2 regions of the Leifsonia sp. NPDC056824 genome follow, and region 2 is predicted to be linked to the other one. Evidence: predicted binding sites of a transcription regulator. Region 2 holds the regulator's gene; the other holds the start of a gene.
What was found. The regulator HspR, encoded in region 2, represses chaperone genes until heat shock. The targets are predictions, from matches to a motif close to AAGTTGAGTCNNNNNGACTCAACTT.

Region 1: ACFRFH_RS16830 (ATP-dependent Clp protease ATP-binding subunit) is a predicted target of HspR. The motif match lies at 3,780-3,804, and genes of this name have one in related genera.

What each region holds. Positions count from the first base shown of each region.
Region 1 covers NZ_JBHUAV010000004.1:310,335-320,358, reverse strand. The annotation lists gene ACFRFH_RS16850 (DNA glycosylase AlkZ-like family protein) at 1-243, opposite strand, end outside; gene ACFRFH_RS16845 (DedA family protein) at 285-962, opposite strand; gene ACFRFH_RS16840 (glycosyltransferase family 39 protein) at 959-2,500, opposite strand; gene ACFRFH_RS16835 (NAD(P)/FAD-dependent oxidoreductase) at 2,621-3,706, opposite strand; gene ACFRFH_RS16830 (ATP-dependent Clp protease ATP-binding subunit) at 3,824-6,370, shown strand; gene ACFRFH_RS16825 (transglycosylase domain-containing protein) at 6,506-9,025, shown strand; gene ACFRFH_RS16820 (3-methyladenine DNA glycosylase) at 9,022-9,915, opposite strand; gene ACFRFH_RS16815 (HD domain-containing protein) at 9,938-10,024, opposite strand, start outside.
Region 2 covers NZ_JBHUAV010000001.1:908,737-918,760, reverse strand. The annotation lists gene ACFRFH_RS04475 (N-6 DNA methylase) at 1-1,423, shown strand, start outside; gene ACFRFH_RS04470 (hypothetical protein) at 1,427-2,323, shown strand; gene dnaK (molecular chaperone DnaK) at 2,675-4,543, shown strand; gene ACFRFH_RS04460 (nucleotide exchange factor GrpE) at 4,546-5,196, shown strand; gene ACFRFH_RS04455 (DnaJ C-terminal domain-containing protein) at 5,336-6,328, shown strand; gene ACFRFH_RS04450 (heat shock protein transcriptional repressor HspR) at 6,331-6,744, shown strand; gene ACFRFH_RS04445 (alkaline phosphatase family protein) at 6,836-8,518, opposite strand; gene ACFRFH_RS04440 (cysteine hydrolase family protein) at 8,775-9,515, opposite strand; gene ACFRFH_RS04435 (hypothetical protein) at 9,525-10,024, opposite strand, start outside.

The DNA of each region.
Region 1 (10,024 bases), on a different contig from region 2:
CAGCGCCGCCACCAGGGTCTCGGGCCGGTAGGCCGCGCCGAGGCGGGTGTAGGCGATGAGGTCGGCGCTCGGGGCGATGACGGCGGTGGGGTCGAGCTGGAGGAAGGTCAGGCTCTCCGCGAGGGACACGAGCCCGGACACCCGGTCGGCGGCGGCACTGTCGGCGGCGGCACTGTCGGCGTCCAGGCGCTGCGCGCGCACGGCGATCCGGCGCGCTTCGTCGCGGTCCAGGGTGACGACCATGCCCCTACGCTAGCGGCGGCCGCCGACGGCGGACGGGCGCCTTACGACTCGACGCGCGACTTCCGCCGCCGCAGCGCGATCGCGCGCACCAGCACCGGCCCGACCGAGAGCACGACGATCCCGATGAGCACGAAGTCCAGGTACTTCGACACGAAGTCCGCGACGCCGGGGATGTGGCCGAGGCCGAACCCGATGAGCGTGACCCCGGCGGCCCAGACCGCGGCGCCGATCACGTTGAAGAGGCTGAACACGCCGTGCCGCATCCGGCCGACGCCCGCGGCGACGGGCGCGAAGGTGCGGACCACCGGGACGAAGCGGGCGACCACGACGGCGCCGCTGCCGTACTTGTCGAAGAACGCCTGCGTGCGCAGGACGCTCGCCCGGCTGAAGACGCCGGACTCGCGCCGGTCGAACACCGCGGGGCCGGACTTCCGGCCGATCAGGTAGCCGACCTCCCCGCCGGCGATCGCGGCGACGGCGACGGCGACGATCACCACCCAGAGCGGCTGCGAGATGTGGCCGGTGAGCGTGAGCACGCCCGCGAAGAACAGCAGAGTGTCGCCCGGCAGGAAGAAGCCGAGCAGGAGGCCGGTCTCGGCGAAGACGATCGCGCAGATGCCGACCAGTGCCCAGGGACCAGCGGCCTGGATGAGACCCTGCGGGTCGAGGAGGCCGGTATGGACGAGGGCGCCGGCGGCGGCCAGTGCGTGGGGGATCATGGGGTCCTTTCGTACAGCGAGATCAGCTCGCGATGCGTCGCGATCCGCGTGGTGGTCTCGTGGAAGCCGAGAGTGGTGAGGTCCGCGACGCCGTAGTCGTCGACGGAGCCGGGGGTGGGGGCGTACTCGATCAGCCAGACCCGGTCGACGCCGTCGAACCGGCCGCGCGCGGCGGCCTGGCGCACACTGTACGCGCTGTCGTGCCACGAGCTGGTCGTGGCGGCCGGGAGGTCGAGGGCCACGTCCGTCGTGTCCGCGAAGCCCGCGGGGTAGGTGTGCTCGGCGAGCCGGGGGCGCTTGGACGGCTTGGCCGACTCGTCGAACACGACCGCGTCGCCGGGACGGGCGTGCGCTCCGACCGCGGCCGAGACCTCCGCCCAGTCGCTCTGGTTCTTCGCGTATGGCGTGCGCTCGGCCACATAGACGGGGACGCACAGCGCGAGCACGAGCACGCCGGCGACCGCTCCCGCCCAGCGCCGCCAGCCGAGGATGTCGTCCACACCGCACGCGATCAGCAGCGCAGCCGCCGGGGCGCAGAACGACACGTACCGGGCAGTGAAGTCGGGCACGACCGACTGCACAGCGATCAGGATGACGGGCGGCAAGAGCAGCCAGACCAGGGCGACGCCGACGAGGGACGGGAGGCGCGACTCCGTGCGGGCGAGGAAACGCTCCCCGCGGGCGTGCGCCGCCACCACCCGCTGCCGGATCGCGACCGCCACGGCCAGGACGATGAGCGCCCAGGCCACGATCGCGAGCGGCCAGGAGTCGCCGAACCACAGCCCGCTGAACAGGGTCTGCGGCGCGAGCTGCGGCACAGCGCCGAGGTAGGAGATCTGGTTGTGCTGGCCGATCGCGAAGACCAGCACGGGAGCGGCGGCCAGCACCGCCCCGCCGACCGCGATCAGCAGGCCGCGGACGGTGCGGCGCGGCGGGCGGCACACGGCGACGATCACGCCGTGGACCACCACGAACAGGATCGTGTAGAGGAAGACGTACGTCCCGACCGCGAGCAGCAGGCCGTAACCGACGAACCACACGGCCCGCGGGCGCTCGCGGTCGAGCGCGGCGACCAGCAGCACGGTCAGCCAGGCGACGACCGCCGCCGAGAACGCGAACGAGCGCGCCTCCTCGCCCATGTAGGTGACGCGGGGGAGGATCGCGCAGACCAATCCGGCGATGACCGCCGTGCGCGCGTTCCGCAGGCGCGCCGCCAGCAGCACGACGGCCGCGGTGGCGAGCCCCACCACGATCGCGCTCGGCAGCCGCACGGCGAACGGGGAGAACCCGACCAGGTCGCCCCAGAAGTGCAGGCCGAGATAGTAGGTGCCGTGCACGGCGTCGACGTTCCCGAGCATCCGGAACAGCGAGGGCAGCGGGCGCTGCGCGGACATGATGCTGGTGGCCTCGTCGCCCCACAGCGACGGGATGCCGGAGCCGACGGCGGAGAGCAGGGTCGCGAGCACGCCGAACAGCGCGGCGAGCACCGCGGGGCGGGTGAGCGGGGCGGCACTCCTGGTCGGGGCCGGCCGCAGCATCGTGACAGACAGGTCGGCACCGTCCTTTCGAATCAGCGTCCGTCCCCAGTCAATCCCAGTCCTCCCAAGAAAAGTCCAAGACGGTGGTGAACGCCGGAAGGATACCCGGTGAAGTGCCGGTCAGGCGAGCGATGCGAGGATGCGCTCCGCGAGCAGGTCGCCGATCAGCGGGCCCATCGTGAGGCCGCCGGCGCCGAACCCGGTGTTGACGAAGAGGCCGGGCCGGTCGTCCACCGGGCCGGCGGTCGGGAGGCCGCTCTCGGCGACAGGGCGCAGTCCGACCCGCGTCTCGATCACCGTCGCGTCGGCCAGGCCGGGCGCGATGGCGAGCGCGTCGTCCAGCACCTGCCGCACGCCCGCCGCCGTCACCCGCGCGTCGAACCCGGAGCCGGCCTCCCTGGTCGCGCCCACGATGATCCGCCCGGCGTCGAACGGCACCAGGTAGTGCGCAGCGACCGGGTGCACGGACGGCCACTCGCGGGTGTCGGCGTCGACCCGCAGGTGCACGAGCTGTCCGCGCTGCGGCTCGACGGGCACGCGGACGCCGAGCGGGTGGAGCACCCCGTCGGTCCAGGCGCCCGCGGCGACCACGACTGCGTCGGCGGGGACGGTCTCGCCGTCGACGGTCACGACCCGGTCGGCGTCGAGCGCGGCGGTGGCATCCAGGTGCGTCGCGCCGAGGGCGGTCGCCGCGGCGAGCAGGCCGGTGCGCAGCGCGCTCCCGTCCACCCGGGCGCCGCCGGCGATGTGGAGGGCGTGGAGGCCGTCGGCCAGTGGCGGGAACAGCTCGCACGCCTGGTCCGCGTCCACCCTGCGCACCTCGCCGGCGGTGCGGGACGCGGCGGCGCGTCCGCGGACCCGGGCCTCCACCTCGTCGACGACGGCCGCATCCCGGTTGACGACGAGCGCGCCGGAGCGCCGGTAGCCGATGTCGTGCACGCCCGCCTCGGCGAGCCGGTCGATCAGCTCCGGGTAGAAGTCGGCCCCTGCCGCGTAGAGCTCGTAGTAGTCGCCGCCCGCGCTGCTGCTCCACGGCTGCACGATGCCCGCGCCCGCGTCGGTCGCACGGCCGGGGAGGCCGGCGTCCACGATCGTGACCGCGGCGCCGCGCCGCGCGAGCGCGAAGGCGGTGGCCGCGCCCGCGACGCCGTCGCCGATCACCACGACGGCCGGATCGGAACTGTTCGAGACGCCATGCTTCCCCATGCGGGCGACGGTACACGTCGCCGGGGACGAATTCGTCCTCGCCTCCCGGAATAATGGCTCCCCCTGAACGTTGAACTTGAGTGCAACCAACTCAACTTTAGGAAAACAGGAGATCAGGTGCCCGAGAACTTCACCCCTGAGAGCGGCAGCGAGAACTCGTTCGACGAGTTCCTCTCGCGCTACCTCGCGGGCGAGCGCGCCCGTGCCGCGCGCTCCATCGACATCAGCCGGTTCCTCAGCCGGCGCACGCAGGAACTCCTCGCCGAGGCGGGCCGTTACGCCCTCGAGCACGGCCACCGCGAGCTCGACGCCCTGCACATCCTCCGCGTGATGGCCGGCCAGGAGCCCGCGTCCGACGCCATGCGCCGCATCGGCGTCGACCCGTCCGCGGTCGCCGACGCCGCCGAGCAGCGCCTCCCCGCGTCCGGCGAGCCGATCGACGCCGACGGCGCCTCGATCACCGCGTCCGCCCAGCGCGTGCTGTTCCACGCCTACCAGGTGGCCCGCGCCTCCGGTGCGACCTACATCGATCCCGAGCACCTCTTCTTCGCGCTCGTGATCGGTCAGGACGCGCCCGCCGGGCAGGTCCTCCAGGCCGCGGGCGTCACCCCGGACTCCCTCACCAACGCCATGCGGCAGTCCGCCACGGTCGGCGCAGGAGCCCAGGAGGCCCCTGAGGCGGCCGGCGACTCCGAGACCCCGATGCTCGACCAGTTCGGCACCGACCTGACCGCGCTCGCGCGCGACGGCAAGCTGGACCCGGTGATCGGCCGGCTCGACGAGATCGAGCAGACCGTCGAGATCCTCTCCCGCCGGACCAAGAACAACCCCGTCCTGGTCGGCGAGGCCGGCGTCGGCAAGACCGCGATCGTGGAGGGCCTGGCCCGCGCGATCGTGGCGGGCGACGTCCCCGAGCAGCTGCTCGAGAAGAGGGTGGTCGCGCTCGACCTCGCCGGGATGGTCGCAGGGACCCGCTACCGCGGCGACTTCGAGGAGCGGCTCACGAAGCTCATGGACGAGATCAGCGCGGACAAGGACGAGCTGATCGTGTTCGTGGACGAGCTGCACACCGTGGTCGGCGCCGGAGGGTCCGGCGAGTCCGGCGGTATGGACGCGGGCAACATCCTCAAGCCCCGTCTGTCGCGCGGCGACCTCCACCTGGTGGGGGCCACCACTCTCAAGGAGTACCGCCGCATCGAGAAGGACCCGGCGCTGGAGCGCCGCTTCCAGCCGGTGATGGTCGGCGAGCCGAGCGTCGAGGACGCCGTGCTCATCCTGGACGGCCTGCGTTCCGCCTACGAGGAGCACCACGCCGTCACGTACACGCCGGAGGCGATCCGCGCGGCCGTGGAGCTGTCCAACCGCTACATCTCCGACCGATTCCTGCCGGACAAGGCGATCGACCTGATCGACCAGGCCGGCGCCCGGCTGCGGCTGTCGCTCGGCAAGCGGGTCGACGCGTCCGCGCTGATGCAGCGCCTGGCGACCCTGGAGTCCGAGAAGAACTCCGCCGTCGCCGCCGAGCACTACGAGGAGGCGTCCCGCCTGCGTGACGAGATGGAGGCCGTGCAGCACGGGATCGACGAGCTCGGCAACGCCCCGCGCCACGCCGCGGAGGCGGTCGTGGACGAGCCCGAGATCGCGGCCATCGTCTCCCGGGCGACCGGCATCCCGGTGTCCCGCATCGGCGACGCCGACCGCGAGCGCCTCGCCGCGCTGGAGTCGGAGCTGCACGCCCGCGTCATCGGCCAGGACGACGCCGTGACGGCCGTCGCGAAGGCCGTGCGCCGCAACCGCACCGGCCTCGGCGACGAGCGCCGCCCTGTCGGCTCGTTCCTGTTCCTCGGCCCGACCGGCGTCGGCAAGACCGAGCTGGCCAAGTCGCTGGCGGAGTCGCTGTTCGGCGACGACAAGGCGATGATCCGGTTCGACATGAGCGAGTTCGGCGAGCGCCACACCGTCGCCCGCCTGGTCGGCGCCCCTCCCGGATACGTCGGCTACGACGAGGCCGGCCAGCTCACCGAGCGCGTGCGCCGCAACCCGTACTCGGTGGTGCTGTTCGACGAGATCGAGAAGGCGCACCCGGACGTGTTCAACCTGCTGCTGCAGGTGCTGGACGACGGCAGGCTGACGGACGGCCAGGGCCGCACGGTCGACTTCCGCAACACGGTCGTCATCATGACCTCCAACCTCGGCTCGGAGTTCCTGGCCTCCCGCAGCGGCGCCCTCGGCTTCGTGCCGGTCGGCTCCGGCGGGTTCGCCTCGGACAAGGACATCCGCGACCGGGTGATGGGCAAGCTCCGGGAGGCCATGCGTCCCGAGTTCCTGAACCGCATCGACGAGATCGTGCTGTTCCGCAAGCTGGACGCCGAGCAGCTCCGCGACATCGTCCGCCTGCTGCTGCAGGCGACGGCGGCCCGGCTGGCGCACCGGTCCATCGGATTCGAGGTGACGGAGGCCGCCGTGACGTGGATCGCCGAGGCCGGCTACGAGCCCGAGTATGGCGCCCGCCCGCTGCGCCGCGTCATCCAGCGCGAGGTGGACGACCGGATCGCCGAGCTGATGGTGGCGGGGAGCGTCGCGGACGGCGGGAGCGTCGTGGTCGACGCCGTCGACGGGGTGCTCCAGGTGCGGCCGCGGGTGGTGTTCGCGGCCGCGGCGTAGTCGCGTCGCTGAGCGACGGAAGGCGCCGGCACCCTGTGGGGGCCGGCGCCTTTCGCATCCCCTTCCTGAAAGTCCCCATAGGGGTACAGTGCATGTCTCAACCCCTCCCACAGCAGACCCTGGAAGCGTGGATACGTGCCCAACCCGGACAGATTCCCAAATTCCCCGCGCCTTCAGGCGATCGACGAGCGTTTCGAGCCACTCAAGCGGTTCGAGCTGCGTACTCCGCGCTCGCGAAACGCCGCGATCGTGCAGTGGGTGGCGCTCGCGCTCGTCGCTGCGGTGCTCTCGACCTTGTTCTTTCTTCCGGGTTTCCTGGGAGCCGGCGTAGCGGCCGCTGCGGGCATCAGCGACTTCAACAAGCTGCCGGCCGACCTGAACATCGGGCAGTTCGCGCAGAACTCCACCGTGTACGCCAAGCAGGGCGGCAACGACGTCCCGATCGCGCAGTTCTACGCGCAGAACCGTAAGGATGTCGGCTGGGCCGACGTCGCGAACGTCGCCAAGGACGCCGCCACCTCCGCCGAGGACCCCCGGTTCTACAGCGAGGGCGCCGTCGACCTGTTCGGCACCGTGCGCGGCGCGCTCTCGACCGTCGTCGGCGGGGGCGTGCAGGGCGGGTCCTCCATCACCCAGCAGTACGTCAAGAACGTCGAGGTGGAGCACTGCGAGGGCCTCACCGACCAGAAGAAGGTCACCGCCTGCTACAACGACGCGGCGGGCGTGACCCTGCAGCGCAAGATCCAGGAGATGCGGTACGCGGTCGGCCTGGAGAAGAAGTACAGCAAGCAGGACATCCTGCTCGGCTACCTCAACGTCGTCGGCTTCGGCGGCCAGGTGTACGGCATCGAGGCCGCGTCGGAGTACTACTTCAACACCAGCGCCGCCAAGCTGACCCTCCCGCAGGCGGCGACCCTGATCGCCATCGTCAACAACCCGTCGAACCTGCGCATCGACGAGCCGAACAACAAGGACAACGGCGCCGCCGACGGCTACAAGCTCACCAAGGCGCGGCGCGACTACGTGCTCGACCGCATGTACGTGAACCACAAGATCTCGCTGGCCGACCGGGACGCCGCCAAGAAGACGCCCATCCAGCCCACCATCACCGCCACCGCGTCCGGATGCGCCGGCGCGCAGCAGGTCAACGCGGCGTTCTTCTGCGACTACGTCCGCGACGTCATCCTCAACGACCCGGCGTACGGCAAGACCAGCGCCGAGCGCTGGACGACGCTCAACCGCGGCGGGCTCAAGATCTACACGACCCTGAACCTCGACCTCCAGACCGCGGCCCAGCAGTCGATCTCCAAGTACATCCCGTCGGCGCGGCCCGACATCGACGTGGGCGCGACGAACGTGTCCGTCGAGGTCGGCACCGGGCGCATCGTCACGATGGTGCAGAACAAGACCTTCAACAACACCGACCAGCCCCAACCCGGCACGACGGCGGTGAACTACAACACCGATGAGGCCTACGGAGGCTCGGAGGGCTTCCAGACCGGTTCGACGTTCAAGGCGTTCGACCTCGCCGGCTGGCTGGAGGGCGGCCACAGTCTGTACGAGACGATCGACGCCTCCCAGCACAACTTCCAGATGTCCGACTTCCACAGCACCTGCGGGACGGTCTCCGGCCCGCCGTGGCCGGTGTCCAACGACGAGGGCTCGGCGAGCCGGCTGTCGGTGATGTCGGCGACGGCGCAGTCCGTCAACACGGCGTTCGCCCAGATGGCCACCAAGACCGACCTCTGCTCGATCCTCAAGGCGGCGCAGAGCCTCGGCGTGCACCCGGCCAAGACCGGCGCGCAGCTCAACTCGTACCCGTCGATGATCCTCGGCACGAACAACGTCGCGCCGCTGACGATGGCGACCGCCTACGCGGGCATCGCGAACGGCGGAACGGTCTGCTCGCCGATCGCGATCGACAAGGTCGTCAACGCGGACGGGACGCCGCACAAGGTGAGCCCGTCGACCTGCACGCAGGGCCTCCAGAAGAACATCGCGTCCGGCATCACCTACGCCCTGCAGGGCGTGATGCGCGGCGGCGGAACCGCGGCCAGCGCGAACCCGTACGACGGCACCTCCATCATGGGCAAGACCGGTACGACGGACGACTCGCTGCAGAACTGGATGATCACCTCCACCACGAAGGTCGCCCAGGCCACCTGGGTGGGCAACGTGTCCGGGTCCGTCCCGCTGCGGAGCCTCGACTTCAACGGCATCGGCGGCGGCAACGTCAAGTTCTCGATCGCCAAGCCGATCCTGAAGGCGCTCGACGACGTCTACGGCGGCGACTCGTTCCCGAAGCCGGACAACTCGGTGCTGTACGGCAGCCAGGTGACCGTTCCCGACGTGAGCGGCAAGACGCCCGACCAGGCGACGACGCTGCTCCAGGGCCTCGGGCTGACGGTGACCGTCGATCAGACGCCGGTCCCCAGCGACCAGCCGGCCGGCACCGTCGCGGGCACCGACCCGTCGTCGGGCTCCAGCGTGGACGGCGGATCGAGCATCACCCTCCAGATCAGCTCGGGTCAGAACACCTCGACGCCGGCGCCGACCACCACCCCGACACCGCAGCCGACCGGCGGCGGCCTCCTCGGTGGAGGCAACGGCGGAGGCACCGGTGGTGTCGGTGGCGGGAAGGGCAACGGCGGCTAGGCCGGGACGCGGTCCAGGGTGGGCGTGACCTGACGCCCGCCCGGCCACGCGTCGAGCACCCGCGCGCGCAGCGCGTTCGACCGCTCGGCGAACGCGCGCTGCCGTCGCACGTACTCGGCCTTGCCCTCCGCGGTCTCGATGCGCACCGGCTCCGCGCCCCACGGCCGCATGTCGTAGGGGGAGGCCTGCATGTCGAGCAGCCGGATGTCGCGGGCGAGCTCGAACGCGTCGAGCAGCACCTCGCCGGGGACGAGCGGGCCGAGCTTCATCGCCCACTTGTAGACGTCCATCCCGGCGTGCAGGCAGCCGGGCTGCTCCAGCTCCGGCTGTGTCGCGCGCGTGGGCGCGAAGCGGTTGCGGGGCGCGGCCTCCGGCGTGAAGAAGCGGAACGCGTCGATGTGCGTGCAGCGCAGCTCTGCGGCCTCCACCACGGCGTCGGTGCCGCCCTGGCCGAGGCGCAGCGGGACGTCGTGACGGTGCTCGTCCTGCCGGTACACCATCGCCCACTCGTGCAGGCCGAAGCAGCCGAACCGGCCCGGCCGTGCGGCGGTCGAGCGGAGGATGCGCTCGATCGTGGTGAGCAGTGGCGCCTTCTCGCGCTCCATCGCGGCGCGGTCGACGACGAGGCCGCCGGGCGTCGCGCCTGCGGTGTACCAGCGCCAGGACGCGCGCGGGTCGCCCGCGGCCTCCAGGAGCTCCACCCCGGCGCCGGGATGCCAGCGGCGCAGCACCGACGGCGAGTAGGCGTAGTAGGTGAAGAGGAAGTCCTCGATCGGGTGCTTCTCGCCGCGGGAGGCGCGGGCGCGGTGACCGGCCGTGAGCGCGTCGGCGCGCTCGGCGTGCGCGGCCTCGCGGGCGCGCCAGTCGGCGGCGGGGAGCTGTAGGGGCACCAGACGAGGATACGTCGCCGCGTCAGCCGAGGGACTCCAGCGGGTTGCGCCGCAGCTTCTCGGCGACGCCGCGATCGACGATCCGCTTCGCCGCGGTGTCCGGCTTGCG
Region 2 (10,024 bases):
GGCTGCGCGCGCGGCGGCGCTTTTGGCGGCGCAGGGGGCCGGTTCGACTATTGACGTGGGTGACTTCTTTTTAGTTGATCCATCACCGCGATTTGACGCGGTCGTCGGCAATCCGCCTTACGTTCGTTACCAGAGTTTTTCTGGAGAGTCGCGGGTCCGATCGCGAGGCGCCGCGCTTCGGGCCGGCGTCAACCTCACGGCCTTGGCCTCCAGCTGGGCCGCATTCACGGTGCACGCAGCCTTGTTCCTCAAGAGGGGCGGTCGGATGGGTCTTGTCCTCCCCGCGGAACTCCTGAGTGTCAATTACGCTTCCCCTGTTCGTAAGTTCCTCTTTGAACGCTTCCGTGACGTGAGCATCGTGCTTTTCGAGGAACGCGTGTTTCCGGGCGTCTTGGAGGAAGTCGTTCTTCTTCTTGCGGACGGATTCGATGAGGGATCAGCCGGGCACGCGTCCATTTTTCAAGTCAAAGATCCGACGGAGCTCTCGGACAACTTGACGGCGCAGAAATGGACGCCGGCCTCGCCCGAAGCTAAGTGGACTTCATCAATGATGTCCGGCGGCGCGCGCGACATCTATGCGTCGATCGTGGGTGGTGATTCCTTCGCCCGTTTGAACACCTGGGGTGAAACCACGCTGGGTGCGGTGACCGGGAACAACAAGTACTTCGCTTTGTCGCCGCACCGCGTGCGTGAGCTTGGACTGGAGCGCAAAGACGTCATTGCCCTCGCCCCACCGGGGAGCAAGCACTTGAGGTCGCTTCGCTTCTCACGCTCTGACTGGAATGCACTAGGGGCGTCTGGGAGTTCGACGTACTTGTTCCGGCCTCCGTCGGAGCCGTCGAAGGCCGCGCGCGAGTACATCTCAAGCGGCGAGGCTGCCGGTGTGAATGAGGCCTACAAATGCCGGGTGCGGACACCCTGGTGGCGCGTGCCACTTGTTCCAGCCCCGGATCTTTTCGTTACCTACATGAACTCAGACACCCCGAGGTTCGCTGCCAACTCGGCCCGAGTCCACAACCTGAACAGCGTGCACGGTCTTTTCCTGCATCCGGAGCTCAGATGGGTAGGCTCTCGGGCCCTCCCGTTGGCCACTTTGAACAGCATCACGCTTCTGGGATCTGAGATCGTCGGCCGATCTTATGGCGGGGGGATGTTGAAACTGGAACCACGAGAGGCAGATGAGCTTCCTGTTCCCAGCGTGGACGTCGTCGAACGCTCGATCGAGGACCTGCTGGCCATCGAACGCACCGTCCGAGCGCGCCTCAGATCGAACGACCTGCTCGGAGCGGTTGGTTGCGTCGACGAGGTTCTCCGGCGCAACGGGTTCACCATCGGCAACGACGCTTTGGAGCACCTACGAGAGGCGAGGCGGGGGTTGACCGCGAGGCGTGTTGCGAGAGGCGCAGAGCCCGGCCAAGGTTGAACGATGGCACGAACCGATAGCTTTTCCGCGTTTGACGATCTTCTCGCTGACCTCATTCCAGAAGATCCGTGGATTCACGAAGCGGGCGACGAGCCTCACTACGCGCCGGACTACGATGCTTTCGAGCAACTGCTTGAGATCCCCATCAAGGCCGGCAAAGCGTCGGCAACAGGCGCGTTGGCAAACGCTGTGGATTCGTGGTTGTCCTACGAATTGCGTCGCGCGGGATTCGGCCTGGACGAAGTGTGGCCCCGGCCAGTTCGCCCGCGCATTCTCCCTCGCGATGTCGCGGTACTTCTTGAGCGGCTTCCGTTAGCTCTCGCTCAGGAGGTCCGCGCCAGAGTCGAATCCATGCCTTCGGTGGCTCCGTCGGACGCGCACTTCCTGGGGCGTGCGTACGAAAAGCAAGTGGATGTAGCGATCGCGCGTTGGGATCGAGGGCCGGAATTGCTCCTGAGCACGAAGACACAGGTGTCTTCATTCGGCAAGAACCTGCCCAATCGGTTCGAAGAGGCATACGGCGATGCAGGCAATTTGCGTGGCCGTTACCCTCTCGCGGCAGTGGGATTCTTCTTCGTCCAGCGGGCGACGATCGTTGACTCTGAGCCGTCTGCATTCGAACGGACTGTGGACATGATGCGCAAGCTTCGCGACGTCGGAGGCAACAACGGGTACACGGCGACAGGGCTAGCTCTCGTTTCTTGGGAAGACGGTGATTCTGCTCGACCCACGATCGAGCTTGACCGAGTTCCCGAAGACATTCGCCCTGCACAGTTCATGACCCGAATGGTCTCTCAGGTGCTCGCTGCGACTCCCGTGAATCAGCACGTTCTCCCGCGTGAATTGATAGAGCGTCGAAGCCTCCCTGTGATCGAAGAGGACGAGGTGTTGGCGGAATAAAGGGGGATTCGCGGTCAGCGATCCACGCAGGCTGCGCGGCGCGTGGCTGGTCCCGGCCGTGCGCCGCGGCGTCCGGGAAGCGCTCGCCGCCGCCCTCGTCATGGCCTCGCCCCCGAGAGCGCGCCCTCGTAGCGCATGGTCGGTGAGACGACTCAGCCTCTGACCAGGAATTCCTCGGCTGAGCGGAATAGCCCGGTCGCTCTCAAAGTTGAGTCAAAGGTACTCAAGTTTTGATCCGCGCGGCTTGACAGCATCCCACCCGGGATGTCAGGCTTGAGCCGTCGAGGCTCAACTCTTGACCCCATGACTTCACCGGCTATCCACGCCAGCAACAAAGGAGAGAAAGCACATATGTCACGAGCAGTAGGAATCGACCTCGGAACCACCAACTCCGTCGTCTCGGTGCTCGAGGGCGGCGAGCCCACGGTCATCGCCAACGCGGAGGGCTTCCGCACCACCCCGTCCGTCGTCGCGTTCACCAAGGACGGTGAGGTGCTCGTCGGCGAGACCGCCAAGCGCCAGGCGGTCACCAACGTCGACCGCACCATCTCGTCCGTCAAGCGCCACATGGGCACCACCTGGACCCAGGAGATCGACGGCAAGAAGTACACCGCCCAGGAGATCTCGGCCCGCATCCTGCAGAAGCTCAAGCGCGACGCCGAGCAGTACCTCGGCGACACCGTCACCGACGCGGTCGTCACCGTTCCGGCGTACTTCAACGACGCCGAGCGCCAGGCCACCAAGGAGGCCGGCGAGATCGCGGGCCTCAACGTGCTGCGCATCATCAACGAGCCCACCGCCGCGGCCCTCGCGTACGGCCTCGACAAGGGCAAGGAGGACGAGCTCATCCTCGTCTTCGACCTCGGTGGCGGAACCTTCGACGTCTCCCTCCTCGAGGTGGGCAAGGACGACGACTTCTCGACCATCCAGGTGCGCTCGACCGCCGGTGACAACCGCCTCGGCGGCGACGACTGGGACCAGCGGGTCGTCGACTGGCTGATCAAGCGCTTCAAGGACTCCACCGGCGTCGACGTCTCCAAGGACAAGATCGCGCTGCAGCGCCTCAAGGAGGCCGCCGAGCAGGCCAAGAAGGAGCTCAGCTCCTCGATGAGCACCAGCATCCAGCTCCCCTACCTGTCGCTGACCGAGAACGGCCCGGCCAACCTCGACGAGACGCTCACCCGCGCCCAGTTCGAGCAGATGACCAGCGACCTCCTCGACCGCACCAAGAAGCCCTTCCAGGACGTCATCCGCGAGGCCGGCATCAAAGTGTCCGACATCGCGCACGTCGTCCTCGTCGGCGGCTCCACCCGCATGCCCGCCGTGAGCGAGCTCGTGAAGCAGGAGACCGGCGGCAAGGAGCCCAACAAGGGCGTGAACCCGGACGAGGTCGTCGCCGTCGGCGCCGCCCTGCAGGCCGGTGTCCTCAAGGGCGAGCGCAAGGACGTCCTCCTGATCGACGTCACCCCGCTGTCCCTCGGCATCGAGACCAAGGGCGGGATCATGACCAAGCTCATCGAGCGCAACACGGCCATCCCCACCAAGCGCAGCGAGACCTTCACCACGGCCGACGACAACCAGCCGTCCGTCGCGATCCAGGTCTTCCAGGGCGAGCGCGAGTTCACCCGCGACAACAAGCCGCTCGGCACCTTCGAGCTGACCGGCATCGCCCCGGCCCCCCGCGGCATCCCGCAGATCGAGGTCACCTTCGACATCGACGCCAACGGCATCGTGCACGTCTCCGCCAAGGACAAGGGCACCGGCAAGGAGCAGTCGATGACGATCACCGGCGGCTCCAGCCTGCCGAAGGACGACATCGAGCGCATGGTGCGCGAGGCCGAGGAGCACGCGGCGGAGGACAAGAAGCGCCGCGAGTCCGCCGAGACCCGCAACCAGGCCGAGCAGCTCGTCTACTCGAACGAGAAGCTCATCAAGGAGAACGAGGACAAGCTCCCGGAGGACGTCAAGAACGAGGTCCAGGGCGACATCGACGCACTGAAGACCGCGCTCGCCGGCGACGACGACGAGGCCCTGAAGACCGCGTACGACAAGCTGAACGAGAGCCAGCAGAAGATCGGCCAGGCCATCTACTCGGCCGCACAGGCGTCCGAGGCCCCGGCCGGCGACGCGGGCGAGGCGGGCGCGGACGGCGAGGGCTCCTCCTCCGACGATGAGGACGTCATCGACGCCGAGGTCGTCGAGGACGAGGAGAAGAAGTAACCATGGCCGACAAGAACCGAGACGGGCAGGGTTCCCAGGAGCCCGAGCGCGAGGAGCCGATCATCCGCGACAAGCGGAGGATCGACCCCGAGACCGGCAAGGTTCGCGAGCCGCAGGGCGACGAGCACGACCTCTCGCACGAAGAGCTGGTGGACGTCGGTCCGGCCGACGAGGAGGAGGCGAGCGTCCTGTCGGACGACGACCTCGACATCCTCTCCGGCCAGACCACGTCCGACCAACTCGCGGCGGAGCGGCTCGCCGACCTCCAGCGGGTGACCGCGGAGTACGCGAACTACCGCAAGCGCACCGAGGCCAACCGGGAGATCGAGCGCGAGCGCGCGATCGGGGACGCCGTCAAGGGTCTCATCCCGGTGCTCGACGACGTGGAGCGCGCCGACAAGCACGGCGACCTCACGGAGGGCAGCGCGTTCGCGACCATCGCGGCCAAGCTGCGCACCGCAGTCGAGCGGCTCGGCCTCACCCCGTACGGCGAGAAGGGCGAGCCCTTCGACCCGCAGGTCCACGAGGCGATCTTCCAGCAGCCCACACCCGGCGTGACGGCCGACACCGTCGCCGACGTGGTGGAGACCGGCTACCGGCTGGGCTCCACCGTGGTCCGGGTGGCCAAGGTGGTCGTCGCCACCCCGGCCTGACCGGCCGGACGACGAGCGCCAGGAGCGGCGGGATGCGTGTCCCGCCGCTCCTGGCGCCACGACACATGCAGACTTCGACACAGACAGCGGGCCCCACGAGGGCACCGACCACGACAGCTCAGGCAGGAGAGGAGGCGCCGTGGCAAGCCAGGACTGGTTCGACAAGGACTTCTACAAGGTCCTAGGCGTCTCCAAGGACGTCAGCGAGGCGGACCTCAAGAAGACGTACCGCAAGCTCGCGCGCAAGTACCACCCGGACTCCAACCCGGGCGACCCGGCCGCCGAGGCCAAGTTCAAGGAGATCAGCGAGGCGCACTCGGTGCTCGCCGACCCCGAGCAGCGCAAGGAGTACGACCAGATCCGCGCGATGGGCTCCGGTGCGCGGTTCACCGCTCCGGGCACGGGCGGCCAGGGCGGCTTCGACGACGTGTTCGGCGGGATGTTCGGCGGCGGCCAGGGCGGCCAGCGCTACACGTTCCAGCAAGGCGGCCAGGGCGGCTTCGACGACGTCTTCGGCGGCCTGTTCGGCAACGGCCGGTTCGGCACGACGAGCGGCGGCTACCGCGGCTACGGCGGACCGACCCGCGGCAACGACGTGACCGCGCACACCACCATCGATTTCCTCACGGCCACCAAGGGCGAGACCATCAGCCTCCAGGCCGCGGACGGCAAGCCGTTCAAGGTCAAGATCCCCGCGGGCGTGGCCGACGGCCAGAAGATCAAGCTGCGCGGCAAGGGCCAGCCCAGCCCGGACGGCGGGGAGGCCGGCGACATCGTCCTCACCGTCACCGTGCGCAAGCATCCGGTGTTCGAGCGCGACGGCCTGAACCTCCGCGTCACCGTGCCGGTCACCTTCGCGGAGGCCGCGCTCGGCGCGACCATCGAGGTGCCGACCCTCGGCGGCGAGCCGGTCAAGCTGCGCGTGGCCCCCGGCACCCCGAGCGGCCGCGTGCTGCGGGTGAAGGGCCGGGGCGTGCAGACCGCGAAGGGCACGGGCGACCTCCTCGCCGTCGTGCAGATCGCGGTGCCGTCGCACCTCTCCAGTGACGCCAAGGAGGCTCTCGAGGCCTTCGCCGAGAAGCTTCCCGACGAGAACCCGCGAGAGGACATCCTGGCCAAGGCTCGGGGCTAGCCATGGACGAGAACACCCAGGTCTTCGTGATCTCGATCGCCGCCGAGCTGGCGGGGATGCACCCGCAGACGCTCCGGCAGTACGACCGGCTCGGGCTCGTGAGCCCGGGCCGCACGGCCGGCAAGTCGCGCCGCTACTCGATGCGTGACGTCGAGAAGCTCCGCGAGGTCGCGCGGCTGGGCTCCGAGGGCGTCAGTCTGGAGGGCATCCGCCGCATCCTGGAGCTGGAGGATCACGTCAGCGCGCTGAGCGACCGGGTGCGCGACCTGGAGTCGGCGCTCGCCGACGAGCTGCTCAACCGCCCGGGCCGGCGCGTCTTCGCCGCCGGATCGGAGGGCGAGGTCGTCTCGATGCGCGCCGGCACCCGCGTCCGCCGCAGCAACCAGATCGTCGTCTGGCGCCCCCTCGAGCGCTAGCCGCGCCCTCCCCGCGCCCGAACGCCGAGGGGCACGTCGTTGTCACTTTTCCGCGTGGAAAGTGACAACAACGTGCCCCTCAGTCGTGTTGCTAGCGCTGCGAAGCGGGGAGGACCTTCGTCCCCTCGATCTTCACCGCCTGGAGGGCGCGCGGGTCGAGCCCGAGCTGGCTGAGGATCGTCGGCGCGATCTGCGTCGTCTCGACCGGGGCGCCGATCCGCTGCGCGTGCTTCGCGCCGGGGGCCGAGACCAGGATCGGGACGTTGCGGTCGTCGGCGCTCGCGCCGCCGTGCTCCGCGATCTTCGAGGTGCCGCCCGTGTAGACGACGCCGGTCTGCGCGATGCCCAGCACGTCCGGGATGCGCGCGTCGGTGGAGGCGGTGCCGAAGTACTTCGCGACGCCCGCTCCGGCGTAGATCGTGGTGAGGCCGGAGGCCTGGACCGTGACCGGCGCGTCGGAGATGTTGTTGCCCGCCGCGGTGTGCGTCGCCAGGTACTGCTTGGCGAAGTCGGCCGCCGCCTGGGTGCGGTCGTTCAGCCAGAGCTGCATGATGTCGTCGTCCGTCGAGAACGCGACCAGGTCGCCCGCGGCCGGGTGGGCGGCCTTCCACGCGGCGTTGAGGCCGGCGATGATCGGGCCGTCGTCGACGCGCTTGAGGGCGGCCGGGTTCGTCGGGGATTGGCCGTGCTTGGCCGACAGGATGATCGTCGTGTCGCCCGCGTGACCGGTCTTCTTCAGCTCCGCGGTGAACGCGCCGAGCGACGCGTCGAGGTAGCCGAGCGCCTTGCTCAGCAGCGGTCCAGGGGTCGAGCCGTCGGCCAGGTAGCCGCCGGTGAGGCCGTCGGAGGTCGGCAGCTTCTGCGCGGTCGAGACCGTCTGGAAGTTCATGCCGAAGATCCCGGGAACCGGTGCGGTCTTCGTGCCCGAGTGGTCCTTGCCGTCGATCTCGTTGAGCACGGCCTGCACCTTGTAGCCGTCGTACTGCTGCGTGGCCAGGTTGTCCTTGGTCCAGTCGCCGGTGAACGGCGCTGCGGCGTTGCTGTTGATCTCCGGGGTGAAGAGGTCGTCGACTCCGGTGCCCGACGGGCCGTTGAGGATCTCGTAGGCGGGGTGCTTGTCGCTCCACGCCGTGTGGAGGCCGGCCTGCTTGGCGACCTCGAAGATCGTGTTCACCTTGATGTACTGGTGCGGGTAGACCGGCTTGCAGGTGGCCGGGTCGACCGGGAGCTGCGCGGGGTCGAGCAGGGAGGCGGGGGTGCCCGTCATCGACAGGATGCTGCCGGGGAGACCGGCGAGGCCCTGGCCGGCGTCGATGCTCGTCTGGTCCTTGTCGGCGGCCTCCGTGAAGGCGACCTCGGCGCCCGGCTTCACGCCGGCGCAGTTCGTCGTGCCGGCGGGCAGGAGCGCGTGGTTGAAGGTGTCGTCGTAGTAGACGCCCGTGGTGCCCGGGTTGCCGCCGGTGGCCTGGGCGACCATCCCGGGGAACGAGTCGGACGGGACCGGCGTGGAGGCGTTCGTATAGTCGGTGCCGTGCGCCGCCAGCGCCGCCATCGCGGACGCGGGGTGCGTGCGGACGTACCAGTCGAGGTCCTTCTGGTGGAGGCCGTCCACCGAGAGCAGGAGGACGTGCTTCACATCGGCGCGGGCGCCGTGGCCCTGCCCTTCGTCGGCGAGGGAGGGCGCCGCGGTGACGCCGACGAGCAGCGCTCCGCCGGCGATGGCGGCGCTGGCTGCGAGGACCCGGGGGCGCGCGGTCCGTCTGATGGGGGCCATCAGCATCCTTTCGAGAGGTCGCCCCCGAACGGGGGCGTTCAACCTCGTCGATCGTGGCCCGCGCGCGCACGGGACGCCATGCGCGCACGCAACTGCTCGCCCACGCTTCACGCGGCGTTCACCGGGCGGGGGACGGCGCCCAGGCGCCTCTCAGCTGGACGGCCGCGCACCTGCGGAGACATACACGATCGAAGGGCACGTAAACGCCCCTAAAACGCACTTTTAGGGGCGTTTACGTGCCCCTCGGCGGTCGTCGTCAGAGCGAGGTGGAGGCGCCCTGGCCGACGTAGAGGGTGTTCCGGAACTCGCGCGCCTCCTCGGCGGCGATGTCGCTGTCAATCCCGGCGCGCACCTCGCGCATCAGCTTGTGCAACTCCTCGTGCTTGCCCGGCACGCGCGCGTGGCCGGTGCTGTCCCAGAGGTTCGAGACCGGGAGGGTGTCGCCGGCCTCCACCGCCAGCGTCCACTCCTCGGTGGTCGCGAGGGCGGCGAACTCCGAGTCCATCGTCATGAGCACGCTGATGTGGAGGGCGTCCGCGGAGATCGAGCCCGCTTCGTTGACGAGGTCGAGCGTCCCGGTGGCGTCGGACAGGAACTCGACGGTGAAGCCGAGCGCCGCCGCGTCGCGTGCCGTGCCGGCGCAGCAGTGCTGGGTCATGTAGCCGGCGATCGCGACGGTGTCGATGCCTTCCGAGCGCAGCCAGTTTTCGAGTTCGGTGCCCGCGAAGGAGGAGACGCCCTGCTTGGTGACCAGGAGGTCCGGCTTCCGGTCGGCGACCGACGAGTGCAGGGCGGCGCCCTCCGATCCGCGGGCGAACAGCGGCGACCCTTCGTCTTCGACGTGCTGCACGAGCACGAGCTTCACGTCGTGGTCGGCGGCCGCGTCCATCGCGACCTCGATGTTCGGGATGGAGGTCATCAGGTCGGGGTGGCAGATCTTCAGGTTGCCGGTGACGTACTCGTTCTGGACATCGATCACGATGAGTGCGCGCTTCATGTCCGCACTCTAACGCTGCGCGGCCGGAAGCGGACGCCCCATCGAACCGGCCCAGGCCTCCCACCGCTCCGGCAGCCAGGCGCGCCCGGCGAGCTGCGGGTGGCCGGGGTGCCTGGCCTGCGCCCACAGCACGAACAGCAGCTCCGACCAGTGCGAGTAGACCCGCCAGGTGACCGGCCCACGATCGGACCGGCCCTGCAGCACGACCGTGTTGAAGGCGACCACCTCCATGAGGTCGACGGACGCCCACTCCCACCAGAACGTGCCGGCGCTGGTGACGATGAAGAAGCCGAGGTTCGTCACCGTCAGCAGCCCCGCGTGGTCGGGTCGCCAGACCACCTGCGCGTCGGCCGCGGCCTGCGCGCGGGCTGCATTGTTCCGCGAGGCGTTGGCGGCGAGGGTGCCGGCGGTCACCGCAAGACCGATCACGCCCACCCCGAACGCGAACGAGCCGGTGCGCTGGTAGCTGCCGTCGCCGAGCGCGCGCATCGAGTCGAGCGTGTACGTGC